Regions from separate parts of the Streptomyces sp. NPDC030222 genome, predicted to be linked through region 3. Evidence: riboswitches for the same ligand, from Rfam matches in the RefSeq annotation. Region 3 holds a riboswitch; each other region holds the start of a gene.

Region 1 (5,224 bases), on a different contig from region 3:
ACGAGTTCCACGACGGGCTGCGCGGCGGGATCCGCGGTCATACGACGAACCTTTCGAGCGTGAGGGTGAGTGCCGCGATGCCCGTCAGCAGGGCCGCGGTGGCGGCGAGGAAGCGGCCCGAGATCCTGGCCTCGGGAACGAGGACGCGCAGCGTTCCGTCGTAGCCGCGTCCCGCGAGCCCCGTCTGGAGCCGGGAGGCCCGGTCGAAGGCGCGGACGAACGCGGTCGCGCCGAGCCCCGACAGGGCGCGCCAGGCCGCGGCGCGCGTGGTGTGGCCGAGCCGGGCCGCCTGCGCCTGCCGGATGCTGCTGATCGCGTCCAGCAGCAGGAAACCGATCCGGTACATCACGAGCGCGACGTCCACGACCGGCGCGGGCACACCGGCCCGCACCAGGCGGGGCAGCAGGTCCGAGACGGGTGTGGTGAACGCGAACAGCAGCACGCCGAGGGATGCGGCCGAGGTCCGCAGCAGCAGGTTCCCCGCGGCCTCGGGGCCGTGCGGGGCGAGCGACACGAGTCCCTCCGGACCGCCGACCCGGATGAGCAGCGGCACGGCCCCGGTGAAGCAGAAGCCGAGCGGGATGCGGAACGCCCGCCAGAGCTGCCGGGACGCCACTCCGGCCGGGCCGAGGAGCAGGGCGAGCGTCGCGACGGCGACCAGGGGCGCGCCGGGCCACGGCGGCAGTGAGATAGCGGAGACGGTGAGTCCCAGGCCCAGGCACGCCTTGTCCACGGGATGGCGGCGGCGCCAGCGACTGCTGTGCGCCGCCACGTCGATGGGCAGCACCGGGCGCTACGCCTGGGTGTCGTCGGCGCGGGCGGCTCCGGCGTCCGCCGGGACCGGTCCGTCGGCCGGGCCGGGCCGGTCCGTGGCCGGGGCGCCGTCCTCGCCGGTGCCGGCAGTCGTGGCGCGGGCCCGTGCCACGCCCTGCCTGCGGCCCTTGCGCAGACCGAAGTAGTAGGCCAGCACACCGGCGCCGAGGGCGGCTTGCAGGGCGAACAGCGCGGACTCGATCTCGCCGGACGGCGGTTCGTAGAGCGGGGTGAACCAGGGCTCGTAGCCGGGGTCGAGTTCCGCGATCGCCGATTCCGCCTGGGCGTCGGCGCCCGTGAACGGCTCCTCCTTGCCCTCGCCGAGCCCCAGGGCCAGGGGCAGCACGGCCAGGGCGGCCACGATCAGCAGCAGCAGGGCGTTGATCTTCGCGTTGCGGCTCATCGGGCCACGGCCTCCGTCGTGTCGTCGTCCTTCCGGCGCGGCGTCAGCAGCACTCCCAGCCGGGTGAGATCGGCTTTGCTGGACTGCGCGAGCAGGCGCATCACCAGTACCGTCAGCAGTCCCTCGCTGACGGCGAGCGGGATCTGCGTGACGGCGAATATGCCGCCGAACTTGGCGAGCGCGCCCAGGATTCCGCTCGCCGGGTCGGGGAAGGCGAGCGCCAGCTGGACACTCGTGACGCAGTACGTGCACAGGTCCGCGACGAACGCCCCGAAGAACACGCTCACCATCAGCGGTGTGTCGAACCTCCGCAGCAGCCGGTAGATCCCGTAGCCCGCCCAGGGACCGGCGATCGCCATCGAGAAGGCGTTGGCGCCCAGCGTGGTGAGGCCGCCGTGCGCCAGCAACAGCGCCTGGAACAGCAGGGTGATGGTGCCCAGCACCGCCATGATGGGCGGCCGGAACAGGATCGCACCCAGGCCCGTTCCGGTCGGATGGGAGCAACTGCCGGTCACGGACGGGATCTTCAGTGCGGAGAGTACGAACGTGAAGGCGCCGGAGGCTCCCAGCAGCAGTGTGCTCTCGGGATTCGCCTTCACCTCCCGGGTGAGCGTACGGACACCGTGGACGACGAAGGGGGCGGACGCGGCGCTCCAGGCGACCGCGTGCAACGGGGGCAGATAACCCTCGGCTATGTGCATGAGTCGGAAGACCCTCTCCAGCACCTCGTGGATGGACAACGCGCCCCGGCCGGTCTCCTGGCTGACGGGTCATGCCGCTCGGGCTCCGCCTTCCCGGGCCGGCCGCGGTCCTCCGCGGCGCCCCAGTGGCTTCCCCCGTTCCCCTGGGGAGTGGAGCCGAACTTCCCGATCACAGTGGCGAGGGCCGCACCGGTTCTGCACCGGTTTCCCGTTCACCAAGGCTCTGTGACCTTAGTGGTCCGGGGTGAACCGTCACAAGCGGCGCACAGGTGTGCGGATCGCCTTGCGCCGGAGATCACAACCCGGTCGTCGGCCCCCCTGTCCCTTACTGGCAAGTAGCTTCGACGTGACGGATGCGGATGGAGGCACAATGGGCCCAGAATGGTGCAAAGCCGCACGACCGAGGAGGTCGCATGAACGCTGAATCCGAGTCGAAGCGGGGACGGCTGGGCGGGATCACGCCCGACAGTCTTCTCCACACGGGTGCCAGTGACGATTGCACCGCGGAAGATCTGGTGCTCGCCTCGGGGCGTGACATCACTCCCAAGACCATGGAGTGGGCCAAGCGGCGTCTGGCCGCCGAGGGGCGCGCGGCGATCGACAAACAGCTCCCCTGATCAGCATCTTCCTCTTCACGTCAACTCTGTACGAGGTCGCGGCGCGTGCCGCCGCCCGGAGCGGGCAGACGGTACGCGCCTCGTGTTCTCCGGGCTGCCTTTCCCGCGCGGCTGATCCGGCTCGCGGTGCACCGCCGTGGTGGCGCGCCGGTGCCCGTCCCCGCTCGGCTTCGTCGCGGCCCGGCTCCGGCGGCATTCACCGGTGGTACGCGGCGGCGACGTGACGCCCGCCTCGCGGCGGAGCGCGTATGCCGGGCGCACGCACGGACCGCGAGTCGTCCTTGCCCCGGTCCTCCTCGCCCCGGTCCACCCCTTCCTCCTCACCCCGTCCCGTAGACGCCCTCCGCGAAGGCGGCGAGCTGATTGGCGGGGAGCTTTCTGACCAGGTCGGCCTCGGTGATCATGCCGACCGGCTGTCCGTTGTCCAGCACCAGCAGCCGCCGCACCCGTGCCTCGCCCATCACCCTGACCGCCTCGCCAGCGGGGGCGGCGGCGTCCACGGAGAGCGGCGGGCCCTCGGCAAGGTCCCCGGCTGTGACCTTCGCCGGATCGTGTCCCGCCGCCAGGCACTTCACCACGATGTCCCGGTCGGTCACGATCCCCGCCAGGCCGCCCGCGCTGCTCGTCACCGGCAGTGCGCCCACGTCGTGGTCGCGCATCACCTGCGCCGCGCGGTCGAGCGTCTCGGTCGCCGGAACGGTCAGCAGATCGCTCGTCATCAGGTCGCGTGCGGTGAGCATGGGGACCTCCATAGGCGGTGGGGAGGAGGGGCGCCACCGCCATGCTGTCCGGGCCGCGGTCCGTGTGCGAGCCACCCGGGCCGTACGGGTGAGCTCACGGCGCACCGTCGGGGCCGGCGTCTCCCGCCCTGCGCGAGTCTTCCGGATTCCTGCAACACGTTCTACTGTGTGCCCCGCCTCGAGCCGCGGCCACGTGCGGCCCCAGGACCGACCGCGACACTCCGGGAGGGACCGTGCACCTCGCCTACACACCCGAGCAGCAGCGGCTGCGCGCCGAGCTTCGCGCGTACTTCGCCGAGCTGGTCCCGGGCGGCAGCGCCCACGGCCACCCGGACGGCACCCGAGGCAGGGGAGCGTCCGCCGACGCGGATCCGGTCGCCCGGAAGCGGTTCTACCGGGAGACCATCCGCCGGCTCGGCGCCGACGGGCGCCTCGGCATCGGCTGGCCCGTGGAGTACGGCGGCAGCGGGATGACCCCCATCGAGCAGTTCATCTTCTTCGACGAGGCCGCCCAGGCCGGAGTGCCCCTGCCGCTGATGGCGCTGAACACCGTGGGGCCCACGATCATGCAGTACGGCACCGAGGAGCAGAAGCGGTATTTCCTGCCGAAGATCCTCTCCGGGGAGATCGACTTCGCCATCGGCTACAGCGAACCCGACGCCGGCACCGACCTGGCCTCCCTGAAGACCCGCGCGGTACGCGACGGCGACACCTACGTGGTGAACGGGCAGAAGATCTGGACCACCAACGGCGACACCGCCGACTGGGTCTGGCTGGCCGTCCGTACCGACCCGGAGGCCCCGCCGCACAAGGGCATCACCATGCTCCTCGTCCCCACCACCGATCCCGGGTACTCCTGCACCCTCATCAACACGCTGGCCTCGCACGACACCACGGCCAGCTACTACGAGAACGTCCGGGTGCCCGTCGCGCACCGCGTCGGCGAGGAGAACCAGGGCTGGCGGCTGATCACGAACCAGCTCAACCACGAGCGGGTGACCCTGGCCGCCCACGGCACCATGGCCATCCGCGCGCTCCACGACGTCCAGCGCTGGGCCGCCGACACCAAACTCGCCGACGGCCGCCGGGTAGTCGACCTCGGCTGGGTGCGCGGCCGCCTGGCCCGCACCCACGCCAGGCTCGACGCGATGAAGCTCCTCAACTGGCAGATGGTGGCAGCCGTGCAGCACGGCACCCTCACCCCCCAGGACGCCTCGGCCGTCAAGGTCTACGGTTCCGAGGCCCGACGCGACGCCTACGCCTGGCTGATGGAGATCGTCGGCGCGGCCGGCCCCCTCAAGGAGGGCTCCGCGGGCGCGGTGCTCCACGGCGAACTGGAACGCGGCTACCGCACCGCCGTCATCTTCACCTTCGGCGGGGGCAACAACGAGATCCAGCGCGAGATCATCTCCTGGATCGGGCTGGGAATGCCGCGGGTACGGCGCTAGGTGTAGTGCCCTGAGAGGCCGGGGACGCGGCTGGCGGGTGGTTGCCCCTTCAGCGCGGTGTGTCCGCGGTGGTGATTGCCCTCCTCAGGGGGCCGGCGCCCGGTGTGCAGCCGGCCCGGGAAGGCGTCGGGACCGTGCCAGGCCCCGTTGGTCAGCACCTGGTCGCGCCGAGCGGTGCGAGCCGGGCGGGCTGCGGCACGGTCCGGCGCCCTCGGTGGCTGCTACGGCGCATCGATGCCGTTGTACGCCTGGGGTGCCTCCCAAGCGAGCTCTCACGCCGCGTTCCATGATGCCGCTGTCCTCAAGGGCGCGGAACAGAACGCCGGCGTCGACCTCTCGGATTGCCGCGTGGCGGCTTCGGACACGCCCGGCGTCGTGGCAGGCGGACAAGGAACGGCACGTCGTGGCGCCCGGGAGCTCACACGTCGAGCGTCACCGAACACGTCCAGCCGTCGGGACCGTGCTCGAGGTTCAGCCCGTGCCAGGTCACGGCTTTCGGAGC
Region 2 (5,224 bases), on a different contig from region 3:
CGATCGCGGCGATCCGCGCCAGGACGCCGGGTGTGAAGGCCGTACTCACCATGTCCGTACCGTCCGTGTCAGCTGGTGGAAGCCGTGGACACGGGCGACCCGCCCGTCCGGCCCGGTGAGGGTGAGCCGGCCGGCTCCCGCCCAGCTCACCCGCGAGGTGGGGGCCCCGTCTCCCGGGGGCGCCACGGCCAGCCCTTCCCGGGCCAGGGCGCGTTCGAGGAGCGGGAGCACGTCGGCCGGCGCGTCGACCGTCACGTGGGCCCGCTCGGTGCGGCGCAGTCCGAAGGTGCCGGAGACCGGGTTGAAGGCGAGGTGGTCGGCGTCGAACGCCGCGGCAACGGCTCCGCCGCGGATCAGATCCTCGGGTGCCCCGGCGTGGACACGGGAGTCGCGGTCGACGAGCCAGACCGCGTCTGCCACCCGCAGGGCCAGCTCCAGGTCGTGCGTACTGACCACGACGGTCAGGCCCTTGTCCCGGGCGAGGTCGCGCAGCAGCACCGTGAGCGCCACCCGCGAGGGGACGTCGAGGAAGGCGGTCGGCTCGTCGAGGAGGACCACCTCGGGCTCCTGGGCGAGGGCACGCGCGGTCAGGACGCGCTGGCGTTCGCCGTCGGAGAGCTCGGCGGCCGGCCGGTCCGCCAGATGTCCCGCGCCCATCGCCTTCAGCGCCCACTCGACGGCCGCGTGGTCCGCGGCCGTGAGCCGGCCGGTGAACCCGGTGTGCGGGTGGCGGCCGAGCCCGGCCAGTTCCCGTACGGACAGCAGTCCGGGGTCCACCCGGTCGGTCAGGACGACCGCCAGCCGTCGGGCGAGAGCGGCCCGTGGCTGGTGCGCCAGGTCGGCCGCGCCGATCCGTATCCGGCCGTCGAGCGGTGGCAGGAGTCCGCACAGGGTGCGCAGCAGCGTGGACTTGCCCGCGCCGTTCGGTCCGAGCAGTACGGTCAGTTCTCCGGCCCGCGCCTGAAGGTCGAGCCCCGACAGCACCGCCCGGCCCGCTTCGCGCCCGCGCGGCGACCGGGTGCGGTAGCCGACGGCGAGCCCCTGGGTGGCGAGACCGCCGGGGCGGTCCGGTCCGTCGGTCATGTCCGTGACGGGTTCGGTCATGGTGTCGGTCACGAGGCCACTCCTTGTACGCCGCGCCGGCTGCGGATCAGGAACGCGATGACGACGGGGGCGCCGAACAGTGAGGTGATGGCGTTGAGCGGCAGGACGGAATCCGTGCCGGGCGGCTGGCTCAGCAGCGCGCACGCCAGCGCCAGGAACGCCCCCGCGAGTATCGACGCCGGGATCAGCGCCCGGTGGTCGGAGGTTCCCAGCGCCACCCGCGTCAGATGCGGGACGGCCAGGCCCAGGAAGGCGACCGGGCCGCAGAACGCGGTTGCCGCGCCGGCCAGCAGTGAGGTGCCGAGCAGCGCCAGATCGCGGCTGCGCCGCACGTTCAGGCCCATGGTGCGGGCGTAGTCCTCGCCGAGCAGCAGGGCGTTGAGGCGTTTGGCGGTCAGCAGCGCGGTCAGCAGGCCGGCGCCGATGACGGGCAGCATGACCTGGAGGTCGGGCCAGGTCGTGGCGCTGAAGCTGCCCAGGCCCCACATGACGAACTGCTGGGCGCGTTCGGGCCTGGCGTAGACGAGCATCACGCCGACCACCGCGGTGGCCGCCGAGCCGATCATGACGCCGATGACGAGCAGGGTGACGGCCGACTGCACCCATCGCGAGAGGAGCAGGACGAGGGCCAGCACGGCGGCGGCGCCGAGTGATGCGGCCAGGACGACGCCCACGCGCCCCAGCCCGGCCAGGTCTCCGGTGAAGCTGCCGGCGACCCCGCCGGTGCCGACCACCACGGCGGCGACACCCATGCTCGCGCCCGAGCTCACCCCGAGGGAGAACGGGTCGGCCAGCGCATTGCGGAACAGGGTCTGCATCTGCACGCCCGCCACCGCGAGGGCGGCACCGACGACGGTGGCGGTCAGCGCACGCGGCAGCCGGACCTGCTCGACGATCACGGTCCATCGCGGGTCGTCGGCGGTGCCGCCGAACAGGATCCGCACCACCTCCGCGACCGGCACCCGGTGGGAGCCGGTCGCGATGGTGAGGACGAACAGCGCGGCGGCACCGGCTGCGAGGGCGAGGACGACGGCGAGGCGCCGCCGCCTCGGCCGTACCGCCCGCGGGGCGTCCGGAGCGTCCGGAGCCTTCGGGGTCTTCGAGTTCTTCGAGGTCTTCGGGGTGGAGGCCGACGCGGTTGTCATGTGCGTCGTCACGCCTTGGGCACCGGTCGGTGGAAGGTGAAGGAGTGGCCCTTCGCCTGGTCCGGGTGCATCAGCGCGAAGAGGTCGGCGAGGACCAGGTCCGGGCGCAACACACCGCGCTCGAAGTAGTCGTTGCCGCCGCCGGGGCCGAGCGCCTTCGTGTTCGTCCAGACCGCGCCGCCGGAGAGGGCCTTCAACTGCCCGTACCGGCTGTCGGCCTTCACGGCGTCGGCGGTGGACTTCCACTGCTGGTCGGCGATCCAGACCGGGGCCTCGCCGCCCTTGGCGTACACCGCCTCGAAGTTCAGCTGCACGTTGCCGGTGCCCGCCTCACCGGCCCAGGGGTAGGTGCCGCCCGCGTCCTTGATCAGCCGGGCGGCGTAGCTGCCGCCGGCGGGCATGTACCAGGTGCCCTGGTACATCGTGCCGGGCAGCACTTCGACGGGCTTGCCGGCCTTGACCGCCTGCGCTCCCTTCTCGGCGACCTTCCGGTAGTCGCTCTCGATGGTGTCGAACACCTCGCCGGCGCGCTTCTCGGCTCCTGTGAGTGCGGCCATCGCCTTGACCCACTCGGCGCGTCCGAGCGGACTGGGCTCCAGCCACTCCGCGTTGGCGACGACGGCGATGCCGGCCTGGCGGAGCTTGGGGTATTGCGGGTCGTCGGTGCCCTGGGTCATCAGCACGTCGGGCTTGGCGCCGATGACCGTCTCGGCGTTGAGGGTGCGGTCCTTGGCGTACTCGGTGACCTTGCCGGCTTTCACCCGCTCGATCACCTGGGCGGAGGAGATGTTCGCGGCGCTCGCCACTCCGGTCAGCACGTCGAGGGTGCCGGTCTCGGTGAGCAGCGGCAGGTGGGTGGTGGAGGCGGAGTACAGGCTCTTGACGGGAACGGTGACCTGCTGCGCGGTCGCCAGCTCACCGGTCAACTCGGGCTTCGGTGCACCGCACTTGACCAGCACGTACGACTCGGGCTTCCCCTTGGGGAAGGGCTCGTCGACGGTGAGGACCTGGTAGCTCTTCTCGTACCGGAGCGTGAAGTTCTCGGCGTGCTTCACCGTCGACTTGACCGGGAAGTAGTCCTTGGCCGGGTCGAAGTCCTTGATGCAGCCGTCCCCGTAGGCCTGGGCCCCGGCGTCGGCGGGCGGGCTGGAGTCGCCGCCGCACGCGGTGACGGTGAGGGCGACGGAGAGAAGGACCGCCGCGGCGGCCTGACGGCGTCCGGGCATGACGGATCGTACGGTCAAGGTGACTCCTGGTGGCGTGCGTGGGCAGCGCGCATCGGCATCCTGGGGCGCGCGATGCGGTGTGTACGGAAAGGAATCCGCGGAGGGGGCGTCAGGACCTGGAGACGAGCCTGGGGGAACGGGCCGGTGCGGCCGGCCGGGCAGGCCGGACCTGACGGGTCACGGGCGGCGCGAAGCCGCCACACATACGCAGGCACACGAGTGCCACCGCCTCTCCCGGGGAAATCCGCCCCGTCCATCGAGGTGCGACGGCGTGAGTCTCCTGACTCGGGATCGACGCTTCTCCGGCCTTCCCACCCCGGACGGGGCGGTGGCCATGGCGGAGTCGCTCCCCCTACACAGTGGCGGTACCGTGCCGGAATCCCACCGGCTTCCTCGTTCCGCCGTCGCTTGTCGGACGGAAGCATGGCAGAACCGGCCACGGCCGCGCCAGACCCCCATGGGCGCGGCCGGCCACGGCGGACGGTCGTCGGCCGGGGAGTGGGTGAGTCCGGAGCGTCCGGCTGGGGCATGCACGGCGCATGCCCCAGCCGTCGGGAGCGGTCGGTTGCGCCGGGCTTTCGCGGGCCGTGGCCGACCGAGGCCGACCGCCCTCGGCGACCTCCTGGCAGCCGGGTACGCGGGTCGCCGATGGTGATCCGGCTCTCCTTGCGGCACTTGCGCACTCGCCGGCGAACACTGACGGTTCGGCTTCAGGGACGGATCCGGCACGGGGCCGGCAGACCGGTCCGGACAACGCAGCAGGCCCAGGTAGTCGACCTGGGCCTGCTCTCGAGAGCGGATGACGGGGATCGAACCCGCCTTCCCTATCCGGCGGCCCGCTCCAGGGTCTCCGCCGCCGTGCCCGTCCGCTGCATCCGGTGCCACCGCAACCGGCTGCCGAGCAACGCGGTCACCACGGACTGGACGACGACCAGGTACATGAGCTGGCGGTACAGGAAGATCTGCAGCGGCAGCGTCCACAGCGGCTCGAATCTCTCCCTGTCGAGCCGCAGCGCGTACACCGCCGTCGCGACCTGGACCGCGGTGAAGCCCAGCCAGACGCCGGCCGCTTGTCCCGCGTCCTGGAAAAGCAGTCCGTACACGGCGAAGACGTCGACGAGCGGGGCGAGCAGCGGCAGCACGGTCTGGAAGAGCAGCAGGTACGTCAGGCCGCGGCGGCCGAGCTTGCCGGACTGGCCGCGTTCGACGACGGCCCGGCGGTGCTTCCACATCGCCTGGAGGGTGCCGTAGCACCACCGGTAGCGCTGCTTCCACAGCTGACTGACGGTGGACGGCGCCTCGGTCCAGGCGATCGCCGACTCCTCGTAGACGACCCGCCAGCCGTCCCGGCACAGGGCCATGGTCAGGTCGGTGTCCTCCGCGAGGGTGTCCTCGCTGACGCCGCCGACCGCGGCGAGCGCGTCCCGGCGGAACGCGCCGATCGCACCGGGCACGGTGGGCATGCACTCCAGGACGTCGTACATTCGGCGGTCGAGGTTGAAGCCGATGACGTACTCGAGATGCTGCCACCGGCCGAGGACGCCGGTCCGGTTGCCGACCTTGGTGTTGCCGCTGACCGCGCCGACCCGCGGATCGGCGAGCGGCTGGATGAGCCGTTCGACGGCGTCGGGCTCGAAGACCGTGTCACCGTCGATCATCACGACGATGTCGAAGTACGCCCAGGACAGTCCCGTGTTGAGCGCGGCGGCCTTGCCTGCGTTGGGCTGCCGGACGACCATCACCCGCGGG
Region 3 (5,224 bases):
TCCCTCTGGGGCTGGGCCCTGATCTCTAATGGTTTAGACCAGTAACCCGGAGCTTGGCCTAGACCTTTAGGGGTGTCAAGGGTGTATAAGAGGGGCGCGTCATCCGTTATCCGACCGACACCTGGCTCGGGGAGACGACGTGTGACCGGCCCGTGTCACCATGTGAGCCGCGCAGTGGACCCGCACGCGGCCGGGTGACACCGCCCGGCCCACCCGGGCCGCTACGAGACGGAGGAGCCGGTGACGGCAGCACACGAGTCGGGAAGGCAGGCCATGGCCACGGACGGGGGCACCACGGAGACCGAGTCGGGGGCGGGCACCCGCAGCGCACGCGTACCCAAGTACTACCGCCTCAAGCGGCACTTGCTCGACATGACGGAGACCCTGCCGCCGGGCACCCCGGTGCCGCCGGAGCGGACCCTCGCGGCCGAGTTCGACACCTCCCGGACCACCGTGCGCCAGGCCCTCCAGGAACTGGTGGTCGAAGGCCGGCTCGAACGCATCCAGGGCAAGGGCACCTTCGTCGCCAAGCCCAAGGTGTCGCAGGCCCTCCAGCTGACCTCGTACACCGAGGACATGAGGGCCCAGGGCCTGGAGCCCACCTCGCAGCTCCTCGACATCGGCTATGTGACCGCCGACGACTCCCTGGCCGGACTCCTCGGCATCTCCCCCGGCGGCCGGGTGCTGCGGATCGAGCGGCTGCGGCTGGCCAGCGGCGAGCCCATGGCCATCGAGACCACCCACCTCTCCGCCAAGAGGTTCCCCGCACTGCGGCGTTCCCTCGTCAAGTACACCTCCCTGTACACCGCGCTCGCCGAGGTCTACGACGTCCATCTCGCGGAGGCCGAGGAGACCATCGAGACCTCGCTGGCCACCCCGCGCGAGGCCGGACTGCTGGGCACGGACGTCGGCCTGCCGATGCTGATGCTGTCCCGCCACTCGCTGGACGCCAACGGCGAGCCCGTCGAATGGGTGCGCTCCGTGTACCGCGGCGACCGCTACAAGTTCGTGGCACGGCTCCAGCGCCCCGCAGCGAACTGACGAGCCATCAACAACCGATATGCGGACGGGGGTTCCTTCAGCGGGAACCCCTGCCCTAGATTGCCTGCCCACTACAGGTGATCGTTAGGGACGGAGCCGCCACATGGCCGACGAGAGTAAACCGCCTCTGATCACGCCGCTGCGCGTGATCGTCGCCCTCTGCCTGATCGCACCGTTCGCCGCGATGCTCTGGGTCGGCTCGTACGCGAAGACGGAACCCGCCGTCGGCGGCATCCCCTTCTTCTACTGGTACCAGATGCTCTGGGTACTGATCTCGACCGCGCTCACCATGGTCGCGTACAAGCTGTGGCGCCACGACGAGCGGACGCGCACCGCAAAGGGGGGTGCGACGGAATGAAGGACGGTGTGAACGGAGTCGCCCTCGGCGTCTTCGTCTTCTTCTTCCTGGCCGTCACGGTCCTGGGTTTCCTCGCCGCGCGCTGGCGCAAGGCGGAGAACGAGCACAGCCTCGACGAATGGGGGCTCGGCGGCCGGTCCTTCGGCACCTGGATCACCTGGTTCCTGCTGGGCGGCGACCTCTACACGGCGTACACCTTCGTCGCCGTCCCGGCCGCCGTGTACGCGGCGGGCGCCGCCGGCTTCTTCGCCGTGCCCTACACGATCCTGGTGTACCCGCTGATCTTCATGTTCCTGCCGCGCCTGTGGTCGGTGTCCCACCGGCACGGCTACGTCACCACCTCCGACTTCGTCCGCGGCCGCTTCGGTTCCCGGGGCCTGTCGCTGGCGGTCGCCCTCACCGGCATCCTCGCCACCATGCCGTACATCGCGCTCCAGCTCGTCGGCATCCAGGCGGTGCTGGACGTGATGGGCGTGGGCGGCGGCGAGAACACCAACTGGTTCGTCAAGGACCTGCCGCTGCTCATCGCCTTCGGCGTGCTGGCCGCGTACACCTACTCGTCGGGGCTGCGGGCACCCGCACTGATCGCGTTCGTCAAGGACGCCCTGATCTACATCGTGATCGCGGTGGCCATCATCTACATCCCGATCAAACTGGGCGGATTCGACACGGTCTTCGCCAAGGCGGGAGAAGCCTTCGCGCAGACCAACCCGGCGACCGGCAAACCGCGCGGCGCCCTGGTGCCCGGCGAGGCGTCCCAGTGGGCCTACGCCACGCTCGCGCTCGGCTCGGCCCTCGCGCTGTTCATGTACCCGCACTCGATCACGGCCACCCTGTCCTCGCGCAGCCGCAACGTGATCCGCCGCAACACCACCATCCTTCCGCTCTACTCGCTGATGCTGGGCCTCCTGGCCATACTCGGCTTCATGGCGATCGCCGCCGGGGTGAAGGTGACCAACGGTCAGCTCGCCATCCCCCAGCTGTTCGAGAACATGTTCCCCGACTGGTTCGCGGGGGTGGCCTTCGCGGCCATCGGCATCGGCGCACTGGTGCCGGCGGCCATCATGTCCATCGCCGCGGCCAACCTCTTCACCCGGAACATCTACAAGGACTTCCTCCGGCCGGACGCCACCCCGGCACAGGAGACCAAGGTCTCCAAGCTGGTGTCACTGCTGGTGAAGGTCGGCGCGCTGGTCTTCGTGCTCACCATGGACAAGACAGTCGCCATCAACTTCCAGCTGCTGGGCGGCATCTGGATCCTCCAGACGTTCCCGGCCCTGGTCGGCGGCCTGTTCACGCGCTGGTTCCACCGCTGGGCGCTGCTCGCGGGCTGGGCGGCCGGCATGGTCTACGGCACCTGGGCCGCGTACGGCGTCGCCAGCCCGACGCAGAAGCACTTCGGCGGATCGTCCGACGTCATCCCCGGCATCGGTGAGATCGGCTACATCGGTCTGACCGCCTTCGTCCTGAACGTGGCCGTGGTCGTGGTCCTCACCCTCGTCCTGCGTGCGGTGAAGGCCCCGGACGGCGTCGACGAGACCTCCCCGTCCGACTACACGGCCGACGCCGGGGACCCGGGCGTCCAGGCCGAACTGCCGCCCGCCACAGCCGGCGCCGCCCACTGAAAGGCCCCTTCTCCCCCAAGGGCCGCCCCGTACCAAAGGGGCGGCCCTCGGGCGTTTCCACCCACTCACGACACTAGATGTGGGGCATGATTCAGCGAGCCGCCCCCACATGTATGCTCATCCTCGCTGTCCCGCAGGGGAATCCGGTGCGAATCCGGAACTGTCCCGCAACGGTGTGATCGGTGTGCCTTTGCGCAACCCCGAGTCCGAAGACCTGCCGACAGCGCACCCGGACCGTCCGGCCCGGGTGTCCAAGACGTCCGGGCCTCGCGGAGTGGGCCGGTGGACGCGGCGCGTCGGCTCCAGCCCCCGCACGCCCGCATGCCCCCGCCCTCCCGACGGCCCCGAGCCGAGCGAGGGAGAGCACCCCCGTGACCATCGCGCCCGCAGATCCGGCATCAGCGACGGAGAACGACGGCCCCGGGACCGCACTGCTGCGGACCCTGACCGACCTCACCGCCGATCTGCCCGACGCCGACCCCGGCCGGGTCGCCGCTGCCGCACTGCGGGGCCGGCAGCCCGGCTCGGACGAGGCCGAACTGCGCGGGCTGGCCACGGAAGCGGCCGCCGGACTCATCTCCGAGGACCCGGCGTACTCCCGGCTCGCCGCCCGGCTGCTCACCGTCACCATCGCCGAGGAAGCCGCGTCGCAGGGCGTCCGGACCTTCTCCGAGTCCGTCGCCGTCGGCCACCGCGAGGGCCTGATCGCCGACCGCACCGCCGAGTTCGCCCGGACCCACGCGGCCCGGCTGGACGCCCTGATCGACCCGGCGGCCGACGACCGCTTCGGCTACTTCGGCCTGCGGACGCTGCACAGCCGCTACCTGCTCCGGCACCCGATCACCCGCCAGGTCGTCGAGACCCCGCAGCACTTCATGCTGCGGGTCGCCTCCGGCCTCGCCGAGGGCACGACGACCCGCTCGGTCGACGAGGTCGCCGCGCTCTACGGACTGATGAGCCGGCTCGACTACCTGCCGTCCTCGCCGACCCTGTTCAACTCCGGCACCCGGCACCCGCAGATGTCGTCCTGCTACCTGCTCGACTCCCCGCTGGACGAGCTGGACTCGATCTACGACCGCTACCACCAGGTGGCGCGGCTGTCGAAGCACGCCGGCGGCATCGGACTGTCCTACTCCCGCATCCGCTCCCGCGGTTCGCTGATCCGCGGCACCAACGGCCACTCCAACGGCATCGTCCCCTTCCTGCGCACCCTCGACTCCTCCGTCGCGGCCGTCAACCAGGGCGGCCGGCGCAAGGGCGCGGCCTGCGTCTACCTGGAGACCTGGCACGCGGACATCGAGGAGTTCCTGGAGCTGCGCGACAACACGGGCGAGGAGGCCCGGCGCACCCACAACCTCAACCTCGCGCACTGGATCCCGGACGAGTTCATGCGCCGGGTCCAGGACGACGCAGACTGGTCGCTGTTCTCCCCCGCCGACGTGCCGGAGCTGGTCGACCTGTGGGGCGAGGACTTCGACGCCGCGTACCGCAGGGCCGAGGCGGCGGGGCTGGCCCGGAAGACCATCCCGGCACGTGATCTGTACGGCCGGATGATGCGGACCCTCGCCCAGACCGGCAACGGCTGGATGACCTTCAAGGACGCCTCGAACCGCACGGCCAACCAGACCGCCGAGCCGGGCGCCGTCGTGCACTCCTCGAACCTGTGCACCGAGATCCTGGAGGTCACGGACGACGGCGAGACCGCCGTCTGCAACCTCGGCTCGGTGAACCTCGGCGCGTTCGTCACCGACGGGGACCTGGACTGGGAGCGGCTGGACGCCACCGTGCGCACCGCCGTGACCTTCCTCGACCGGGTGGTCGACATCAACTTCTACCCGACCGAGCAGGCCGGCCGGTCCAACGCCAAGTGGCGCCCGGTGGGCCTGGGCGCGATGGGCCTGCAGGACGTGCTCTTCAAGCTGCGGCTGCCCTTCGACTCCGCTGAGGCGAAGGCGCTGTCCACGAGGATCGCCGAGCGGATCATGCTCGCGGCCTACGAGGCGTCCGCCGACCTCGCCGAGCGCCACGGGCCGCTGCCCGCCTGGGAGAAGACCCGCACCGCCCGCGGGGTGCTGCACCCGGACCACTACGACGTGGAGCTGCACTGGCCCGAGCGGTGGGCCGCCCTGCGGGAGCGTATCGCCGCGACCGGCATGCGCAATTCGCTGCTCCTCGCCATCGCGCCCACGGCCACCATCGC

Evidence for each region. Region 3 has a riboswitch for cobalamin ahead of ACZ4Z5_RS01480 (ribonucleoside-diphosphate reductase subunit alpha). Riboswitches for the same ligand answer to the same signal wherever they lie in the genome.
Region 1: it holds a riboswitch for cobalamin, as region 3 does, so the genes downstream of both, ACZ4Z5_RS07970 (energy-coupling factor ABC transporter permease) here and ACZ4Z5_RS01480 (ribonucleoside-diphosphate reductase subunit alpha) in region 3, are expected to answer to the same signal.
Region 2: it holds a riboswitch for cobalamin, as region 3 does, so the genes downstream of both, ACZ4Z5_RS02790 (ABC transporter substrate-binding protein) here and ACZ4Z5_RS01480 (ribonucleoside-diphosphate reductase subunit alpha) in region 3, are expected to answer to the same signal.

Annotation. Positions count from the first base shown of each region.
Region 1 covers NZ_JBVICA010000004.1:226,641-231,864, reverse strand. The annotation lists gene ACZ4Z5_RS07985 (energy-coupling factor ABC transporter ATP-binding protein) at 1-41, opposite strand, end outside; gene cbiQ (cobalt ECF transporter T component CbiQ) at 38-787, opposite strand; gene ACZ4Z5_RS07975 (energy-coupling factor ABC transporter substrate-binding protein) at 794-1,216, opposite strand; gene ACZ4Z5_RS07970 (energy-coupling factor ABC transporter permease) at 1,213-1,917, opposite strand; cobalamin riboswitch at 1,948-2,176, opposite strand; gene ACZ4Z5_RS07965 (hypothetical protein) at 2,331-2,534, shown strand; gene ACZ4Z5_RS07960 (CBS domain-containing protein) at 2,855-3,274, opposite strand; gene ACZ4Z5_RS07955 (acyl-CoA dehydrogenase family protein) at 3,508-4,722, shown strand; gene ACZ4Z5_RS07950 (archease) at 5,141-5,224, opposite strand, start outside.
Region 2 covers NZ_JBVICA010000002.1:40,879-46,102, reverse strand. The annotation lists gene ACZ4Z5_RS02805 ((2Fe-2S)-binding protein) at 1-52, opposite strand, end outside; gene ACZ4Z5_RS02800 (ABC transporter ATP-binding protein) at 46-1,116, opposite strand; gene ACZ4Z5_RS02795 (FecCD family ABC transporter permease) at 1,113-2,249, opposite strand; gene ACZ4Z5_RS02790 (ABC transporter substrate-binding protein) at 2,258-3,493, opposite strand; cobalamin riboswitch at 3,731-3,907, opposite strand; gene ACZ4Z5_RS02785 (bifunctional polysaccharide deacetylase/glycosyltransferase family 2 protein) at 4,300-5,224, opposite strand, start outside.
Region 3 covers NZ_JBVICA010000001.1:342,844-348,067, forward strand. The annotation lists gene ACZ4Z5_RS01465 (GntR family transcriptional regulator) at 274-1,041, shown strand; gene ACZ4Z5_RS01470 (DUF3311 domain-containing protein) at 1,145-1,399, shown strand; gene mctP (monocarboxylate uptake permease MctP) at 1,396-3,024, shown strand; cobalamin riboswitch at 3,132-3,260, shown strand; gene ACZ4Z5_RS01480 (ribonucleoside-diphosphate reductase subunit alpha) at 3,396-5,224, shown strand, end outside.